Regions from separate parts of the Sphingobacterium sp. UBA5789 genome, predicted to be linked through region 1. Evidence: riboswitches for the same ligand, from Rfam matches in the RefSeq annotation. Region 1 holds a riboswitch; each other region holds the start of a gene.

Region 1 (4,216 bases):
ATCAGTTTATCCGACTGGGATATTATACATTAGATACCCGTTCCGCTAAGGATCATCTGGTATTTAACCGTACTGTCACCCTTAAAGACTCCTGGGCAAAAGAAGTCAAAAAAGGATAAGCATATCTCCACAATTAAAAAAAAGTCCTGTTCTGCGAAAGAAGAACAGGACTTTTTTATGTTGCCTGTCTGCATTATTTTCTTCCATTTTCTGAAATATAAAATTGTCTCTGCACTTATTTTAATTCCTGATTCCGATCATATTTTTAAGCTCCTATGCTACTTAGATTTGAAGTAGTTAAACAAATATTATATGCTATGAAAAAGTTATTATTCTCAATTATTGCAATGTTACTTATCGGTACAGCAGCTGTTCAGGCTCAGGGATTCAAAGGAAAATGGTTTATCATGGGCGAGGCAGGTTATTCCACTCAATCGGACGGAAATATTCAGCATTACAGTGTCCTTCCTGTTGTGGGTACATTCGTTGCCCCAACGACCGCAGTTGGTATTGGCGTAGGATATTTAGGTCAGAAAGATAAAACGGTTCCTGATGTTATCGGCAAAGAAGAAGCATTTATCGTACAGCCATTGGCCCGGAAATATTGGAGCATCACGGACAACTTTTTGATTTTTGGTCAGGCAGCAGTTCCTTTGACTTTTGGCAAAAATACCATTGATGCAAATGGGGTAAAAGCTGACAGCAAATTCACCGGATATGGTGTACAGCTATCTCCGGGAATAGATTATTTCCTGAGCAGTCATTTTTCAATAGAAGCATCTTTCGGACTGGTTGGCTGGTCTGCAGTGAAACCTAAGGATGGAGAAACAGCAAATGATTTTAATATTGGTGTGAATTCCGGATTTCAAAACGGAGTCAAATTCGGACTCAAATATATCTTTTAACCCCCAGCATCCTATTTAACAAGCAAGGCCTGTATATGTAATATGCAGGTCTTGTGATTTGTTGATTTAAAACGAATTTAGAACAACTGTTCCACAATTTTTTTGGTGGGTCCCGGATTACTCATGGTATAGAAGTGAAGCACCGGAGCGCCAAATTCTATCAGTTCCTTACACTGCTGTACCAGCCATTCATGTCCTACCTGTTTTACATCGGCATTAGTATGACAATCAGCAATGGCGTCACTAAGCTCTTCCGGAATATCCAGGTGAAAGACACGAGGCAATGTCACCAATTGTTTTTTGGAAGTAATTGGCTTCAATCCCGGAATAATAGGTACATTAATATCATGCTCCCGGCATTTGATTACAAAGTCTTTATATTTCTGAACATTAAAAAACATCTGAGTTACAATAAACTCTGCTCCCATTTCTATCTTCTTCTTTAGAAATTTGAAATCCGTATTAAAGTTAGGGCTTTCAAAGTGCTTCTCCGGATATCCGGCAACACCTATACAGAAGTTGGTTTTTTCTGAAGTTTCGACATCCTCATGCAGATATCTGCCTTGATTCATATTTGACACCTGTTGCAGCAGATCTGTCGCGAAAGAATGTCCTCCTTCTGTCGGGATAAAGTTTGCATCTCCTCTGCGTGCATCTCCTCTTAGCAACAGCACATTATCAATGCCCAGGAAGTTGAGATCAATCAATGCATTTTCAGTTTCCTCTTTCGTAAATCCACCACAAATAAGATGAGGAACAGCATCTACCTTATATTTGTTCATTATTGCAGCGCAGATTGCTACTGTTCCCGGACGTTTACGATAGGATACTCTTTCCAAAAGTCCGTTTTCATGTTCTTTATACAGGTAATCTTCGCGATGGTAGGTAACATCTATAAACGGAGGTTTGAATTCCATCATTTCGTCCATGGTTTCATATATACTCTGTATGCTCTGTCCTTTCGCAGGAGGCAATAACTCAAAGGAAAACAAGGTTTTACCTTTGGCATTTTGAATATGGTCAATAATTTTCATTTAGCCGGCCAAACTTCAACATGTTCATTCATGTTGACACTTTTTAATTTCAATAATAAAATAATGTATGAAGGCTCGTAGAGAAAGACACCAGGTATTCGGTGTTTCCGCTTATCTTTCCCTTCTTTAGTTGGGGTAGAATGTAGCACCTTGTCTCCAAGACAGGTTGCCAAGGCTTCATTGGGTCTAGTCCCTCTGCCTTTCACTATAAGCGTAACTAATATCGATATTCAAAGTGAAAAGTCAAAATTAAAAAAGTAAAACCTGTCACTTATCTCTATTTATTGTTTGTCACTGAGGGCATTCCGGAGATCTTTGAGGTAATAGAAAACAACCAGAAGACCCGATCTTTTATATCGGTTGGCATCTGTATTCTTAAATGTTTCGTACAACATCTCATACGCTCGGTATGCGTCGGTCTCATCATAAAAGATATCTTTCCAGCTCTGCGGTACATCATCCCATTCCCGGAGTACGATACCATTTTCAAGATATCGCAGCGGAGTAGGAATTCCGTCCATTTTGTATCCGTGATAGACCCCTGAATGGAGTACATGCTGAACATATGCACAGACGTAATCCAGATTATTCAATAATCTTGTCTTGATTTCGGCATCCGATTCGCTGTCCAGCGGAGCAATTCTCCATGTATTGACTTCGTATGTAAATTTACTATCCGTCTCAACAGATTGGGTACTATCTAACGTAAAATTAAAATACAGACGCTCATTTGCTGATATTGCACGGCTGCTGACCTCATCAAAAACACCCACAAGCTGAATACAATCCGGTCGCTGTTCCTTGATCTCCAAAATTAATTCAGAACCGTCCTTGTCCTTCAGCTTAACTTCATTCTTTACCAATTCATAATCCCCGTGCATTAGGACATCCTCGATGGCCAGTACGAAAGTATTATCCTTATTCAATACGAGAAAAGAGCGGTGATAAATCTCATGTTCACAGGTAACGTTACACCCTACACTTCCCCTGTCGGTCTTTTTCATAGCCTTATAAACAGACTCTTTATATCCGCATGTCATTTGATAATTCCCCGGTTGAAGCTGGATTGTTTCGGTACACGATCCGATGAAGAAAGGCAAGAGGAATAAAAGAATATATTTCATAATACAGGATTGCAGCAATTCAGTTTTGGTTCCCGAATATAAATAGAAAAAGCTACTCAGAAAAGAGCAGCTTTTTGTTATTCGCTATATAGTTCTACCAAACCTTCCGGCAGGTCTACTTCAATAATCTCTTCTTCAGGATCAATACCCAGTATCAGATCATCATTCAACGGAAACATCAGCTCCTTTCCCTTAAAATCAACCCTTGCTATAAATTGCTGAGGCAATTCCTGAACTTCTATGATTTCCCCCAATTCACCATGTACCTCATCAATAACCAGAAAGCCTTTGAGATCAGTCAGTCTGAAATCATCAGGATCACGCTCTGGCATCTTATCATTAGGAAGATACATTTTCTTGTGTACCAATGGCTGTGCTTTATCAATATGATCTACATCTTCGAGATTGAGGTAGGCCGTACTATTGGATTGTAACTTGATATTTTCTACAAAGTAAGGGACAAGCTTCTTATTGATCTCCACAAAAAGTACATCAATATCCAGATCCTGATAATCTTCAAATTCAAAAAACAGCTGCAGTTCTCCCTTCAGTCCTCTTGTCTTGCTGATGTATCCAATATAAAAACTCTGATCTATGGTCATGATGTAACGTAAAATATAAAAATAAAGATTCAGACGGACTATCAGATTCCATCTTTTACAAAAAAGCCGTCCCGGTTTGCGGGGCGGCTTAATTTTTTACTTCGTGATATGTGATTATCCTTCAGTTTCTTCAGTGTTTTCAGCGCCTTCAGTAGCTTCTGGTGCTTCTACTTCTTCAGCAGATTCTTCTACTGCAGGAGTGTTTTTTGCAGCGATAGCAGCTGCTTTGTCAGCTTTTTTCTTAGCTTCAGCAGCTAATGCAGCTTTCTTAGCTTCTTCTTTAGAAGAAGTCAGACTATCTTTTTTACCATCGATTTTAGCAGTTTTTTCTTTAGACCATTCTGCGAATAGTTCTTCAGCTTTTGCTGCATCGAAAGCACCTTTTTTCACACCACCTTCTAAGTGTTTTTTGTATAATACACCTTTGTAAGAAAGGATAGCGCGAGCAGTATCAGTAGGCTGAGCACCTTTGTTCATCCAATCTAACGCTTTTTCGAAATCCAAAACGATAGTTGCAGGATTTGTGTTAGGGTTGTAAGAACCAAGACGTT
Region 2 (4,216 bases), on a different contig from region 1:
ACAGGTGATAGCAGGTGATCCCGGATATGCCACAGCAAATAAGGTCTTTACAGATATGGGAGCAACTGTGATCAGCGTACCAGTAGATAAGTACGGGCTGGATATCGATGCGATAGCACATATTTGTACACAGCAAACTATTCATTTCGTATATGTTATTCCTCACCACCATTATCCGACAACAGTCACTTTAAGTACTGAAAGAAGAATGCGCTTACTGGAGCTGGCTAAACACTATAATTTTGTAATTATCGAAGATGATTACGACTACGATTATCATTATGATTCCGCACCCTATCTTCCACTTGCAAGTGCCAATCATGAAGGAAGAGTGATCTATATCGGATCATTTTCTAAGATACTCGCACCCTCCATACGCATAGGTTTTATGATTGCTCCGGGCAATTTTATCAATCAGGCCGCAGATTTCCGAAAATCCATAGATGTTGGAGGCGATATGTTTATGCAGGATGCGCTGGCTTCCCTTATTCAAGAAGGAGAACTCAAGCGTTATATTACAAAAGCAAAGAAAGCATATCACCTGAGAAGAGACCATCTGTATGATCTTATTACAAAAAAAACAAGTCCCTATGTCTCACTTAGTCTGCCCGGTGGTGGAATGGCCATGTGGGTTCAAATGGATAAAAAGATTCCTGTCCGCCAACTTCATGAAATGTTACTCCGAAACGGTATAAAAATAAAAGTCATAAACGAAGAATGGAATGCATTCCGTTTCGGTTTTGCCTCCTTAAATCAAACTGAAATAGAAGAAGTCATAGATACAATCGAAATGGCCATCTCCAAAATTATAAGCTGACAGTTGAATACTTACACATTTGCAGTCCAACTATCTTAAAATTATCAGGTTTCTCTATTTTTCCATTTGACAAACTCGTTTCTCATACAATGACCACAGGGTCGGTATCCGGATAACAGTGCCTCTTTCTCAGAAGCAAAGAAAACCCGGTTCTTACGAAGCATCCTTTTCCCGGATCCGCAAGATAGTTTACCGTATATTTTTAATTTAACATGCCCCGCAAAGCATATTTCAGCCGTCCGGATTTTACTTCTTACTTCTCCATCTTCATATATACTGTGGCGGATTGGCATCAGCTAAGTGCATCATGAAAAATAATTCCCAATGTATAGCGTTCGCCACTATGCACCTCACTTACGCCATGTTTCATATTAGCACGGTAATACCCCCTTGTTCCTTTCACAGGTCTGAAATTGGTCGTAAAAATCAGAATATCTCCCTTTTTTGGTTTCAATACAATAGCCTGTGACTGAGCTCTGGGTATCTGCTGCAGCAATACAAATTCTCCTCCCGTAAAATCCACCTCCGGTTCACTCAGAAAAAGAAGAATCTGCATAGGGAAATAAACTTCGCCGTACAGATCCTGATGCAGCGTATTGAATCCGCCAGGTCCGTATTTTAAAATCAGAACAGTAGCTTTAGTTTGCTGGAGATCATGGCATTGCTTCATCAGCACTTCATGTTCAGCCGGAAATTCGACCTCAATATGTAATGCACGATTCCAGGCATTAGCTACTGTTGCAAGATACGGATAAACCGTTTTTCGGATTTTTGCAATAAGGTCCGGAAGCGGATAATCAAAATACTTATACTCTCCTTTTCCAAATCGATAACGCTCCATCACTACTGTTTTCCGGTAAGCATCGGGATGGTAATAATTTGCTTTCAGCTCCTCACATTCCTGATCCGTAAGAACCTCCGAAAGGACAGCATAGCCCTTATCGTGAAGCTCTGATGTAATGTGATTCCAGTTTAATTCTCCTGTTTCTTTCATCTTTTATTGCTTTGATTTTACTGCACAAACATATAGAGCATCCTGTAGTAAAAAAATCCGTTTTCTGCTCTTTTAATGGCTGTTTTTTGCTGTTTTAAAATTTCCCTCCAACTGCGGATTCCGTATATTTATTCCATTTGTTTTTAAAAGTTTTTGAGCAATTATTTGCAAGATTAAAAATCAAAAGATATATTTGCAGAGTCTTCAGCGGAAGACAACCTAATCATTACCTCTCTATATCGTAGGGTTTTGATTTATAAAGAAGTGGCGAGAGACTGGCTCAATGACCCACTGGCAACCTTCAAAAAACGTTTGAAAAGGTGCCAATTCCTGTCCGAAGCAATGTTGCTTTGGAGCATATAAATGAAAAGGCTATGAACATTACATTTTACAATTTCACATCATTCGGAACATCCTCAAAGCAGGATACCAATCCTTTGTCATACCATTCTGTGTTGTTTTCCAACCGAATGCGAATGTACAATGCGATGTGTTGCTAAGATTTTCTCTTATCCCTCAGCACGGCTATCTCACGCCTAAGACACAGGAGTGAGCAGCAACAAGTGTATTCTTTTAATCAATAATTTCATTACAATTTTAAACTCCCAAAGAAATGTCAGAAAATACAAACTTAAAATTTGAAACACTACAAGTACATGCAGGTCAGGTAGCAGATCCGACCACAGGATCCAGAGCAGTACCTATTTACCAGACAACATCTTATGTATTTGAAAATGCGGAACATGGTGCTAACTTATTTGCCCTGAAACAATTTGGCAATATCTACACCCGTATCATGAATCCGACAACAGATGTATTTGAAAAACGTATTGCTGCATTAGAAGGCGGAGTAGCAGCTGTGGCAGTCGCATCAGGACAGGCAGCTCAGTTTATTGCACTGAATAATATCCTCGAAAGCGGTGAAAATTTTGTAGCCGGATCCAACCTTTACGGCGGGACTTACAACCAGTTTAAAGTTGCTTTTAAAAGATTAGGTATAGAAGTTCGTTTTGCACAAGACAGTGAAGCTGAACAAATAGAATCACTTATCGATGACAAAACCAAAGCTATCTATATCGAGACCATCGGTAATCCGAGTTTCAACATTCCTGATTTCGAAAAAATCGCAGCTGTAGCCAAGAAATATGATATTCCTTTGATTGTAGACAATACATTTGGTGCAGGAGGTTACTTATTCAAACCATTGGAACACGGAGCACATGTAGTCGTTGAATCAGCTACTAAATGGATCGGCGGACACGGTACCAGTATTGGTGGCGTTATCGTTGACGGAGGAAATTACAATTGGGGTAATGGTAAATTCAAACAGTTTTCAGAACCTTCTGAAGGATATCACGGATTAGTTTTCGCAGATGTATTCGGTCCTGATGGTCCTTTTGGAAATATACAGTTTGCGATCAGAGCACGTGTTGAAGGTCTTCGTGACTTTGGCCCTGCCCTGTCTCCATTCAATTCGTTCTTATTGTTACAAGGTCTCGAAACATTATCACTGCGTGTACAACGCCATGTAGATAATGCACTCGAAGTAGCACAATGGCTGGAAGCACATCCACAGGTGGAGAAAGTAAGCTACCCTGGATTAAAAAGCTCTCCATATCACAACAACGCACAGAAATACCTCAGAAACGGATTCGGAAGTGTACTTTCTTTTGCTATCAAAGGAGATCCTCAAAAAGCAAACGAATTTATTGACAGTCTGCAACTGATCAGCCACCTGGCGAATGTCGGAGATACCAAATCTCTTATTATCCATCCTGCAGCTACTACACATCAGCAACTGAGCGAAGAAGCACAGATTGGTGCAGGAGTATATCCGGGTCTGTTGAGAATATCCGTTGGTATCGAACATATTGATGATATCAAAGCAGATCTTCAACAAGCATTTGAAAAGATTAAATAATAAGGCTTTAAAGACTGTTCTACAGGCTACAAAGCATATATTTTTCAAAGAATATGTAATCCCCTTCATCGGGGAAAATACAATAAAGCATAAATGAGTAGCAAAACTTTTAAATATACTGAACCATTTGTATTTGAGAACGGCAAGCAGATCGATGATCTGCAGATTGCCTACCATACCTATGGAAAGTTAAATGCGGATAGAGATAATGTCGTCTGGGTATGCCATGCCCTGACGGCAAACTCCGATGTGTTTGACTGGTGGAAAGGACTATTTGGAGAAAACGATCTCTTCAATCCCCGCGATTATTTTATTGTTTGTGCCAATGCACTGGGTTCGCACTATGGATCTTCAGGCCCTTTATCTGTCAATCCACAGACAGATCAGCCTTATTACTTATCCTTTCCACAGTTTACAGTACGTGATATGGTACAGGCAAACCAGTTGCTGGCCGATCATCTGGATATACAAAAGATCAACATCC
Region 3 (4,216 bases), on a different contig from region 1:
TCTGTGTAAAGCTACGGGCTGTTGTCATTTTAATATTACTAATACTTAAAGGTTATTCAGCTCTAAGGATTTTAGCGGCTTCAACCATAGCTTCTAAAGCTGCTTTGGTTTCCGGCCATGCACGGGTTTTCAATCCACAGTCAGGGTTTACCCAAAGTTGTTCTGCAGGAACTACAGCCTTCGCTTTGCGCAATAAGTTGACCATCTCATCTGTACTGGGTACACGAGGAGAGTGGATGTCGTATACACCAGGTCCGATATCGTTAGGGTATTTGAAATCACCTGCAAATGCATCCAGTAATTCCATTTGTGAACGTGACGTTTCAATCGTAATTACGTCAGCATCCATTGCTGCGATATCTTCAATAATGTCATTGAATTCGGAGTAACACATGTGTGTGTGGATCTGTGTATCATCATCTACGTTAGATGAAGACACGCGGAATGCACGTACTGCCCAGTTCAGGTAATCCTGTTGATCAGCCTTACGCAATGGTAATCCTTCGCGGATAGCCGGCTCGTCGATCTGAATAATTTTGATTCCTGATCTTTCCAATGCCTGTACTTCATCCAGAATTGCTAATGCAATTTGGTATGTTGTTGTTGAACGTGGTTGATCATTACGAACAAATGACCATTGTAAGATTGTAACAGGACCCGTCAACATTCCTTTTACAGGACGGTTGGTCAGAGACTGTGCATACGCAGACCAGCGTACTGTCATATCTGCAGGACGGTATACGTCGCCATAGATAACCGGAGGTTTCACACAACGTGAACCGTAAGACTGAACCCATCCGTTTTTAGTGAATGCATATCCGGCCAATTGCTCTCCGAAGTATTCAACCATGTCATTACGCTCAAATTCTCCATGTACCAGTACGTCGATATCTAATTGCTCCTGAAGACGGATAGTGCGCTCTGTCTCTTCAGCGATTTCTTTGTCATATTGTTCTTGTGAGATGCTTCCTTTTTTCAGGTCTGCTCTCCATTTACGAACATCTTTCGTTTGCGGGAAAGAACCGATTGTAGTCGTTGCAAATGCAGGTAAGTTAAATTTAGCCTGTTGTGCAGCTTTACGGTTTGCAAAAGGAGAAGTACGTGTTGCATCATCATCTGTAATGTTTGCAGTACGTTCTTTTACTTCCGGTTTATGAATAAGTGGAGAAGTACGGCGGCTTTCAGCAGCAGCTTTATTTGCTTCAAAACGTTCAGCTGTTTTAGCGTCTACTTCACCTTCAGCAAGAATAGCAAGGTCTTTTACTTCTGCTAGTTTTTGTTTAGCAAATGCAAGCCAGTTTTTAACTTCTTTAGGTAAAGATTCTTCGTTGTCTTCATTATCCAAATCAAACGGAACATGTAGCAATGAACTGGAAGGTGCAATCCATACGCGGTCTTTGCCTAATGTATCAACAGCTTTTTTGATCTGACTTGATGATTTCTCATAATCATTTTTCCAGATATTACGACCTTCTACAACACCTAATGAAAGTGTCAAAGAAGTTGGAACTTTTGCTAAAACAGTATCCAGTTGATTTTCTCCACGTACAAGATCTAAGTGTAGAGCATGTACAGGAAGATTTACAGCAGTTTCTTCGTTATCACGAAGCGCTTCGAAATAAGTCGCTACAATAAGTTTAATACCTTTAGCTGCTGCGGATAGTTTTTCAAATACATTCTGATATAAAGCACGTGTTTTGCTGTCAATGTCTAAAGCAAGGAAAGGCTCGTCAATCTGTACATATTGTGCACCTGCTTCTGCAAGTCTACCCAAAATCTCTTCGTATACCGGGATCAGGTTTTCGATAAGATCGATACGGTCAAATCCTGCTTCTTTCTCTTTTCCTAATAACAGGTAAGTGATAGGGCCTATTAATACCGGCTTGGTCTCAATGCCTGATGCTTTAGCTTCATTGTATTCATTTAAGAATTTTTCAGAAGTCAGTTTGAATTCCTGATTCTTTGTAAATTCCGGAACAATATAGTGGTAGTTGGTATCAAACCACTTGGTCATTTCCATTGCTGTTACGTCTACACCTTCTTGCTGAAAGCCACGAGCCATTGCAAAATAAAGGTCCAGATTGTAATTGCGATCGATTTTATTCAATAACGAATTGTAACGGGCTGGAATAGCACCTACTGTCAAAGACAGGTCTAACACTTGGTCATAGAAAGAGAAATCATTAGAAGGAATAAGGTCGATACCTGCATCTTTTTGAGTTTTCCAGTTTCCTTCACGGATTTGTTTTGCTGCATCTAATAATTCCTCAGCACTAATCTTTTTTGCCCAATAGGCTTCATTGGCTTTTTTCAATTCGCGGAATGCGCCCACACGAGGGTAGCCTAAATTGTTAGTTAATAACATAAAAATGATTGTTGTTTAATTTTTAAACTCCATAAAACTACTATGCTAAAGAGGAAGGACACCAGATGCAGTGACTTCGGCTTATCTTTCCCTCCTGTTTCCAAGCGGTGTAGAATTTAGCACCTTGTCAAGTGACAGGTTGCTAAGGCTTCTTCGGGTCTAGTCCCTCGGCCTTTCTCTATAAGCGAAGGTAATATCGGGATTAGGTTTCTAAATCCCAAAAATATTTTAATAAATCGTCGTAATAGTATGCTGTTGATCAGAATTGGACGCTTGCAGACAGTCCGGCTTGTTTTCCATTGTAAAACGGAGTTACTACCGTAACAGAAGAAGAGGGGTTATGTTGCAAATGTTTGTCCACAAGAGGGAGCAGCCAATAACCAATCTTGGTACTTAGCATGCCTATACCTGCTCCCATAACGACATCTGAAAACCAGTGCTTATTGTTGTACATTCTGAAAAATCCAGTTCCGGCAGCTACCGTATATCCTGCAATACCATACCAGATAGATTGGTGTTTATATTCCTGCCATAATAATTCAGCTCCGGCAAATGCTGTAGCAGCATGCCCCGAAGGAAAAGAATTATTCGCGGAGTTGTCAGGACGCCAGACGTTTCCAGTGCTTTTGATAGTGTACACAGTCGTGGCCATAATGGCATGGGATACACCCGAAACAAACAGTCGCTCTTTCAGATTGTGGCGGGCTTTTATGCCTGCCAGGTCCAATACATAAATGCTAAGTAACGGTGTATACTGGCTAAAATCATCAACAGTAAATTTCCCGTCTATATTTTTTCGCAAAACATTGTTAATATCGTTATCCTGATGAATAAGGAAATGGCTTTCCCGGGAAATAATGCCGTACGTTAATAATCCGGCAGGTATCGCAATTTCTTTATAGGGGATTTGTCTCCAAAAGTTTTTTTTGAGCGTTGTATTTTGCAGGGTATCGCTGAATTGTTTGGTTGTATCTTGTTGTGCCGACAGCACATGGCCAAAGCAGACAAATAGGATAAGAAAAGTAATGACAGAGCGCATTAATGTCATAGGAATTCGTTTGTAAGTGTGATATCAATCACCAGGATGACTGAAACGTATATGTAAAAACTTAACAGGTCTTCATTCATCAGATTGTTATCCTGTAATGAAGATGAAATTAGTGTGTGTTTTGCGCTGTAAAGATAATTATTATCTCTTGAATTTACAAAATTAAGAGATAATAATTATTTGTTAGTTTTTTGTTATGATAGTGTTAGCTAACGAGGAGTTTGTAGCCTTTACCGTGTACATTGACGATCTCTACACTTGGATCTTCACGCAGATATTTACGGAGTTTACTCAGGAATACATCCATGCTTCTTCCTGTGAAGTAATTGTCATCGTGCCATATTTTTAAAAGCGCTTCTTCGCGGGTCAGAACATCATTTTTCTTCAGACAAAGTAAACGTAATAATTCAGCTTCTTTTGTTGACAGTTTCTGTTGTTGGCCTTTGTATGAAATCTGCTGGCTGGTGTAATCAAAGAAGTAATCTCCAATTTCAAACTTATCCGCAGTCTCTTCTTCTTTATCTCTGGAACTTCTTTTCAGAAGAGCATTGATGCGAAGTAAAAGTTCTTCTACCCGAAATGGTTTAGTGATGTAATCATCACCGCCCAGTTCAAAGGCCTGCGTTTTATCTTCCATCATTCCTTTAGCAGTAGCATATATGACAGGCACTGTCGTGTTGGTTTTACGGATATCTTTTCCAAGAGAAAATCCATCCTTTTTAGGCATCATGACATCCAGAATACACAAATCGTACTGGTCTTTATGGAAGGCAACAAGTGCTTCCTCTCCATCCTGACAAAGT
Region 4 (4,216 bases), on a different contig from region 1:
CAAGATCACCCTGATCTGTATCCCAGCGCATTCCGAACTTAGTCAGAATTTGAATCTTGTCGCGCGACAATCCTTTAATAGCTTCACCAACGATTTCTTCACTTGTGCCCTGCCCATAGATAGGTGCTGTATCTATAGATGTCATCCCTTCTTCCAAGCCAGCTTGTATCGCTTTTATAGCCTCATTACGATCTGTACTTCCCCACATCCATCCTCCGGCAGCCCAGGCGCCAAAAGTAATAGTCGATAGTTGAAGATCGCTTTTTCCAATTTTCCGATATTTCATAGCGTTCGTTTTTTTACTTTCCCTAAAAGTAAGAGTCCTTTTCTCAAATTAAAAGTCTGTCTTGTTATTATGAGCTTAATTTGACTATATTTAGCCAAACTATGATTTTGAAATGATGAACCGAATTATTTTGATCCTTCCTGTTTTGTTTGGGCTATTTTCTTGCCAATCAACTGAAAATAAGAATAATGCTGCTCAGGATTCTGTGAAAAGCATTCAGCTGGATGCACAGCAGGCACAGCGCATTCTGAATCTTCCTCTCCACTGTCTGACTACAGAGTATCCGAATAAACTCGGACAGGTGATAGGTAGTGAGCAGGATCTCAAAACACCTAGGCAATTAAGACCTGTCTTCTATGGCTGCTTTGACTGGCATTCTTCTGTGCACGGATATTGGTCTGTTATCAAAATTTTGAAAACACATCCTGATCTGGATAAAGATGGTCATATTCGTCAGTTACTGAAGCAACATATCACTCCTGAAAATGTACAGATAGAGCTGGCTTTTTTTCAGGATAAAAATAACCTCGGTTTTGAGCGTACATATGGCTGGGCCTGGTTATTCAAATTGCAGGAAGAGCTGCTAAGCTGGAATGATACGGATGCCAAGCAGTGGGCGCAGAATCTGCAGCCCTTAGTAGATATATTGGTAGACCGATATCAAACTTACCTGCCTAAATTAGTCTATCCTATACGTTCGGGACAGCATGATAATTCTGCATTTGGTTTTTCACTTTCACTGGACTATGCAAGAGCTGTAGGCAATAAAGAATTTGAAAATATACTGGCAGAGCATGCAAAACGCTTATATACTCAGGACAAGAATTGTGATCTGGCCTATGAGCCAAGTGGCTCTGATTTTCTGTCTCCCTGTCTGGAAGAGGCGCTTGTAATGAGTAAAATATTGCCTCAGGACGCGTATAAAACCTGGTTAAAGACTTTTATGCCACAATTGTTTGAAGCGGATTTTTCATTAAAGCCGGCTGTCGTAAAAGATCGCACAGACGGCAAGCTGGTTCATCTGGATGGTTTGAATTTCAGCCGTGCCACTTGTCTTAATGGTATTGCAAAGGCCTTGCCTGAGTTGCACCATCTCAAAAAGGTAGGACATGAGCATCTTGCTTTCTCGCTGCCTAATATCTCAAATGATGATTATATGGGCAGTCATTGGCTAGGTACATTTGCTCTCTATGCACTATCACATCAGGATTAAGGAAGAGAGATAGAACTGTTCGATTTAAGTCCGGATCTGGTCTTTGCTATAGGTGCGGACATCTGCTGTGACTGTACAAAATATTGCTGAATACGCTGTACAGCATTTGCTATATGCCCGCACCTTCGGTACAAAGTAGCGTGACTCTGTACTTTTCAAAGGTAAATAGCATAATGATTAAAGCCTGTGTGTAGCTATTGCAGATCTTTTGCTTTACCGGCGCTTAACTACACATTTAGTCAGATTTCTCTTTAATTTATAGGTATAAGGACATTATCCTCCAACCGGAGTGCTGAAATAGTGATAGAAGTAAATCCATCTTCTTTAGAAACTATTCTGGAAAGATCCAATCCCCTTAACGAAAATGCGTGTAATAATGCCGTACGGAAAGCTCCGCTGGAACCCGGCCGGCCATGTGCCTGTATATCCTGATTGTTGACTTCTATTAATTCCTGTACGCTGTACTTTTGAAAGATTTCCAAAAAATCCTGATAAAGTTGAATCGGTGTTGACATACCATTTAAAATTAAAAACGTTTAACCATAAATCGTATTCAGAACCTGGGCTTAAAATAAGTCGTGATTGACGTTTATTTTGGCGGACACCCGTATTATTTTACCACCGTGGTGACTCCACTCGGTTGGTATTGTTTCGAACAATTCTGAATACTCTACCAAAATTATAGACTTTATTTTAGTAATCCAAATTTTTATTCATAAATATTTTTCAGACTTGTCGGGGAAACTGATTTTTTAATTCTTTTTCAGTAAAACAAGAGACTGAACAAGAGTAGCTTTTAATGAATCAATCCAATAGAAAAAAGGCCTTTTTGATATTAAAAATCAATTATTATAAACAAAAATGAGGTTTTGTTGTTTAATGTATATCTGGCATACGCCTAAACTTCTCACCTATGTATCTGCTCAAAATCGTATTTGAGCTTCAAAAAAATAAAAAATAAAATGAGTAAAACTATCATAGTTTCTAACAGACTTCCTATAAAAATAGAACGTACCGATCAAGGACTTAATTTCATGCCCAGCGAAGGAGGATTGGCCACGGGTTTAGGGTCTATCTACAATACTGGTGGAAATATCTGGATAGGATGGCCGGGTATCGTTCCTGAAAATGAAACAGAAGAAGAGGAGATCAGGGAAAAGTTACGGACATTGAATCTTGTAGCTGTATTTCTTGATCAGGAGGAGCTGGAAGGTTTTTATGAAGGTTTTTCAAATGAGGTTTTATGGCCAATTTGTCATTATCGCCCGAGTTATGCAGTATATGATGAAGCGAATTGGCAAACTTATCTGAATGTAAATGTTAAATTTTCAAATATTATCAAAAGCTATATTCAGGAGAATGATGAAGTCTGGATTCATGATTATCAGCTGATGTTGCTCCCAAGTCAGATAAGAGCTTTTAAGAATGAGATTTCCATTGCTTACTTTCAACATATTCCTTTTCCTTCCCATGAACTTTTCCGTCTGATTCCCTGGCGAAATGAACTGCTGAATGGTTTACTGGGAGCGGATCTGATCGGATTTCATACGTTTAATGATTCGCAGTATTTTATTGATGCCTGTTCGCACATTCTGGGAACTAAAAATAAGGACAACAGTTTGCAACACGGCGGCAGGACAGTGTTTGTAGAAGCTTATCCTATGGGTATAGATAACAGTAAGTTTGAAAAACTGGCCAGAGAAAATAGTATCCGGGAACGGGCCGAGACAATCAGAGATAATTTCAGACACCGCAAAATTATTCTGTCCGTAGATCGTCTGGATTACAGTAAGGGTATATTGGAACGTATTCACGCTTTTGAGAATCTGCTGAAGGAATATCCGGCTTATATGAAAGAGGTTGTCTACTATATGCTTGTCGTTCCATCCAGAGATCAGGTGCCACAGTATAAGATGCTAAAGGATGAAGTGGACCGTTCTGTAGGTAGAGTGAATGCGATGTATGGTACAGAAGACTGGATACCAATTGCATACTTCTACAATTCCTATCCGATGGAAGAGTTATCCGCATTGTATGTTTCAGCAGATGTATGTCTGGTAACTCCTATACGGGATGGTATGAATCTGGTCTGTAAGGAATATATTGCCAGTCATCCGGAGCAACATGGGGTATTGGTATTAAGTGAGATGGCAGGTGCCGCGCGGGAGCTGCCGGATGCGCTGATTGTGAATCCGAATGATGCCTATGGTGTCGCTCAAAGTCTAATGCAGGCATTGGAAATGACCGAAGAAGAACAGTCTGAGCGGATGGAGTCTATGCTGGAAAATGTACGTAAGTTTAATATCCATCATTGGGTAAATCAGTTTCTGGAGAGACTCCGTGAGATTAAAGATCTGCAGGTTAAGGAATTGTCCCGAAAAGTAGGTGACAAAATCAAAGAACAGATGTGTGAAAATTACCGAAGTGCAGATAAACGTCTTATTTTATTAGACTATGACGGTACGCTGGTCGGATTTAATAAAGAGGCTGAAAAGGCAACCCCAACAAGCGAACTGTATCAGATTCTCGAACAAATCAGTGAAGATCCGAAAAATCTGGTCGTTATTATCAGTGGCCGTAAACATCAGACTCTGCAAAAATGGTTTCTGGACAGGGATATGATTCTGGTGGGCGAACATGGGGCCTGGTCTAATTATCCGGACGGGGAATGGAAAGCTAAAAAAGGCTTGTCTACTGTTTGGAAGGATATTATAAAA

The links. Region 1 has a riboswitch for S-adenosylmethionine ahead of B4B65_RS21195 (methylenetetrahydrofolate reductase). Riboswitches for the same ligand answer to the same signal wherever they lie in the genome.
Region 2: linked by a shared signal. The riboswitch ahead of B4B65_RS19925 (O-acetylhomoserine aminocarboxypropyltransferase/cysteine synthase family protein) and the one ahead of B4B65_RS21195 (methylenetetrahydrofolate reductase) in region 1 are both predicted to bind S-adenosylmethionine.
Region 3: linked by a shared signal. The riboswitch ahead of metE (5-methyltetrahydropteroyltriglutamate--homocysteine S-methyltransferase) and the one ahead of B4B65_RS21195 (methylenetetrahydrofolate reductase) in region 1 are both predicted to bind S-adenosylmethionine.
Region 4: linked by a shared signal. The riboswitch ahead of B4B65_RS17565 (5-oxoprolinase) and the one ahead of B4B65_RS21195 (methylenetetrahydrofolate reductase) in region 1 are both predicted to bind S-adenosylmethionine.

The regions. Positions count from the first base shown of each region.
Region 1 is NZ_DIDX01000008.1:47,627-51,842, reverse strand. It holds gene B4B65_RS21205 (glutamine--tRNA ligase/YqeY domain fusion protein) at 1-119, shown strand, start outside; gene B4B65_RS21200 (outer membrane beta-barrel protein) at 318-905, shown strand; gene B4B65_RS21195 (methylenetetrahydrofolate reductase) at 983-1,939, opposite strand; SAM riboswitch class I at 2,048-2,153, opposite strand; gene B4B65_RS21190 (hypothetical protein) at 2,221-2,943, opposite strand; gene rimM (ribosome maturation factor RimM) at 3,141-3,665, opposite strand; gene B4B65_RS21180 (30S ribosomal protein S16) at 3,780-4,216, opposite strand, start outside.
Region 2 is NZ_DIDX01000007.1:555,928-560,143, forward strand. It holds gene B4B65_RS19910 (PLP-dependent aminotransferase family protein) at 1-817, shown strand, start outside; gene B4B65_RS19915 (Ada metal-binding domain-containing protein) at 862-1,110, opposite strand; gene B4B65_RS19920 (2OG-Fe(II) oxygenase) at 1,110-1,811, opposite strand; SAM riboswitch class I at 2,063-2,177, shown strand; gene B4B65_RS19925 (O-acetylhomoserine aminocarboxypropyltransferase/cysteine synthase family protein) at 2,425-3,732, shown strand; gene B4B65_RS19930 (homoserine O-acetyltransferase family protein) at 3,826-4,216, shown strand, end outside.
Region 3 is NZ_DIDX01000001.1:653,584-657,799, forward strand. It holds gene metE (5-methyltetrahydropteroyltriglutamate--homocysteine S-methyltransferase) at 53-2,365, opposite strand; SAM riboswitch class I at 2,444-2,552, opposite strand; gene B4B65_RS02865 (phosphatase PAP2 family protein) at 2,625-3,413, opposite strand; gene B4B65_RS02870 (response regulator transcription factor) at 3,619-4,216, opposite strand, start outside.
Region 4 is NZ_DIDX01000007.1:40,009-44,224, reverse strand. It holds gene B4B65_RS17575 (aldo/keto reductase) at 1-286, opposite strand, end outside; gene B4B65_RS17570 (DUF2891 domain-containing protein) at 402-1,499, shown strand; gene B4B65_RS17565 (5-oxoprolinase) at 1,751-2,014, opposite strand; SAM-I-IV-variant riboswitch at 2,080-2,173, opposite strand; gene B4B65_RS17560 (bifunctional alpha,alpha-trehalose-phosphate synthase (UDP-forming)/trehalose-phosphatase) at 2,462-4,216, shown strand, end outside.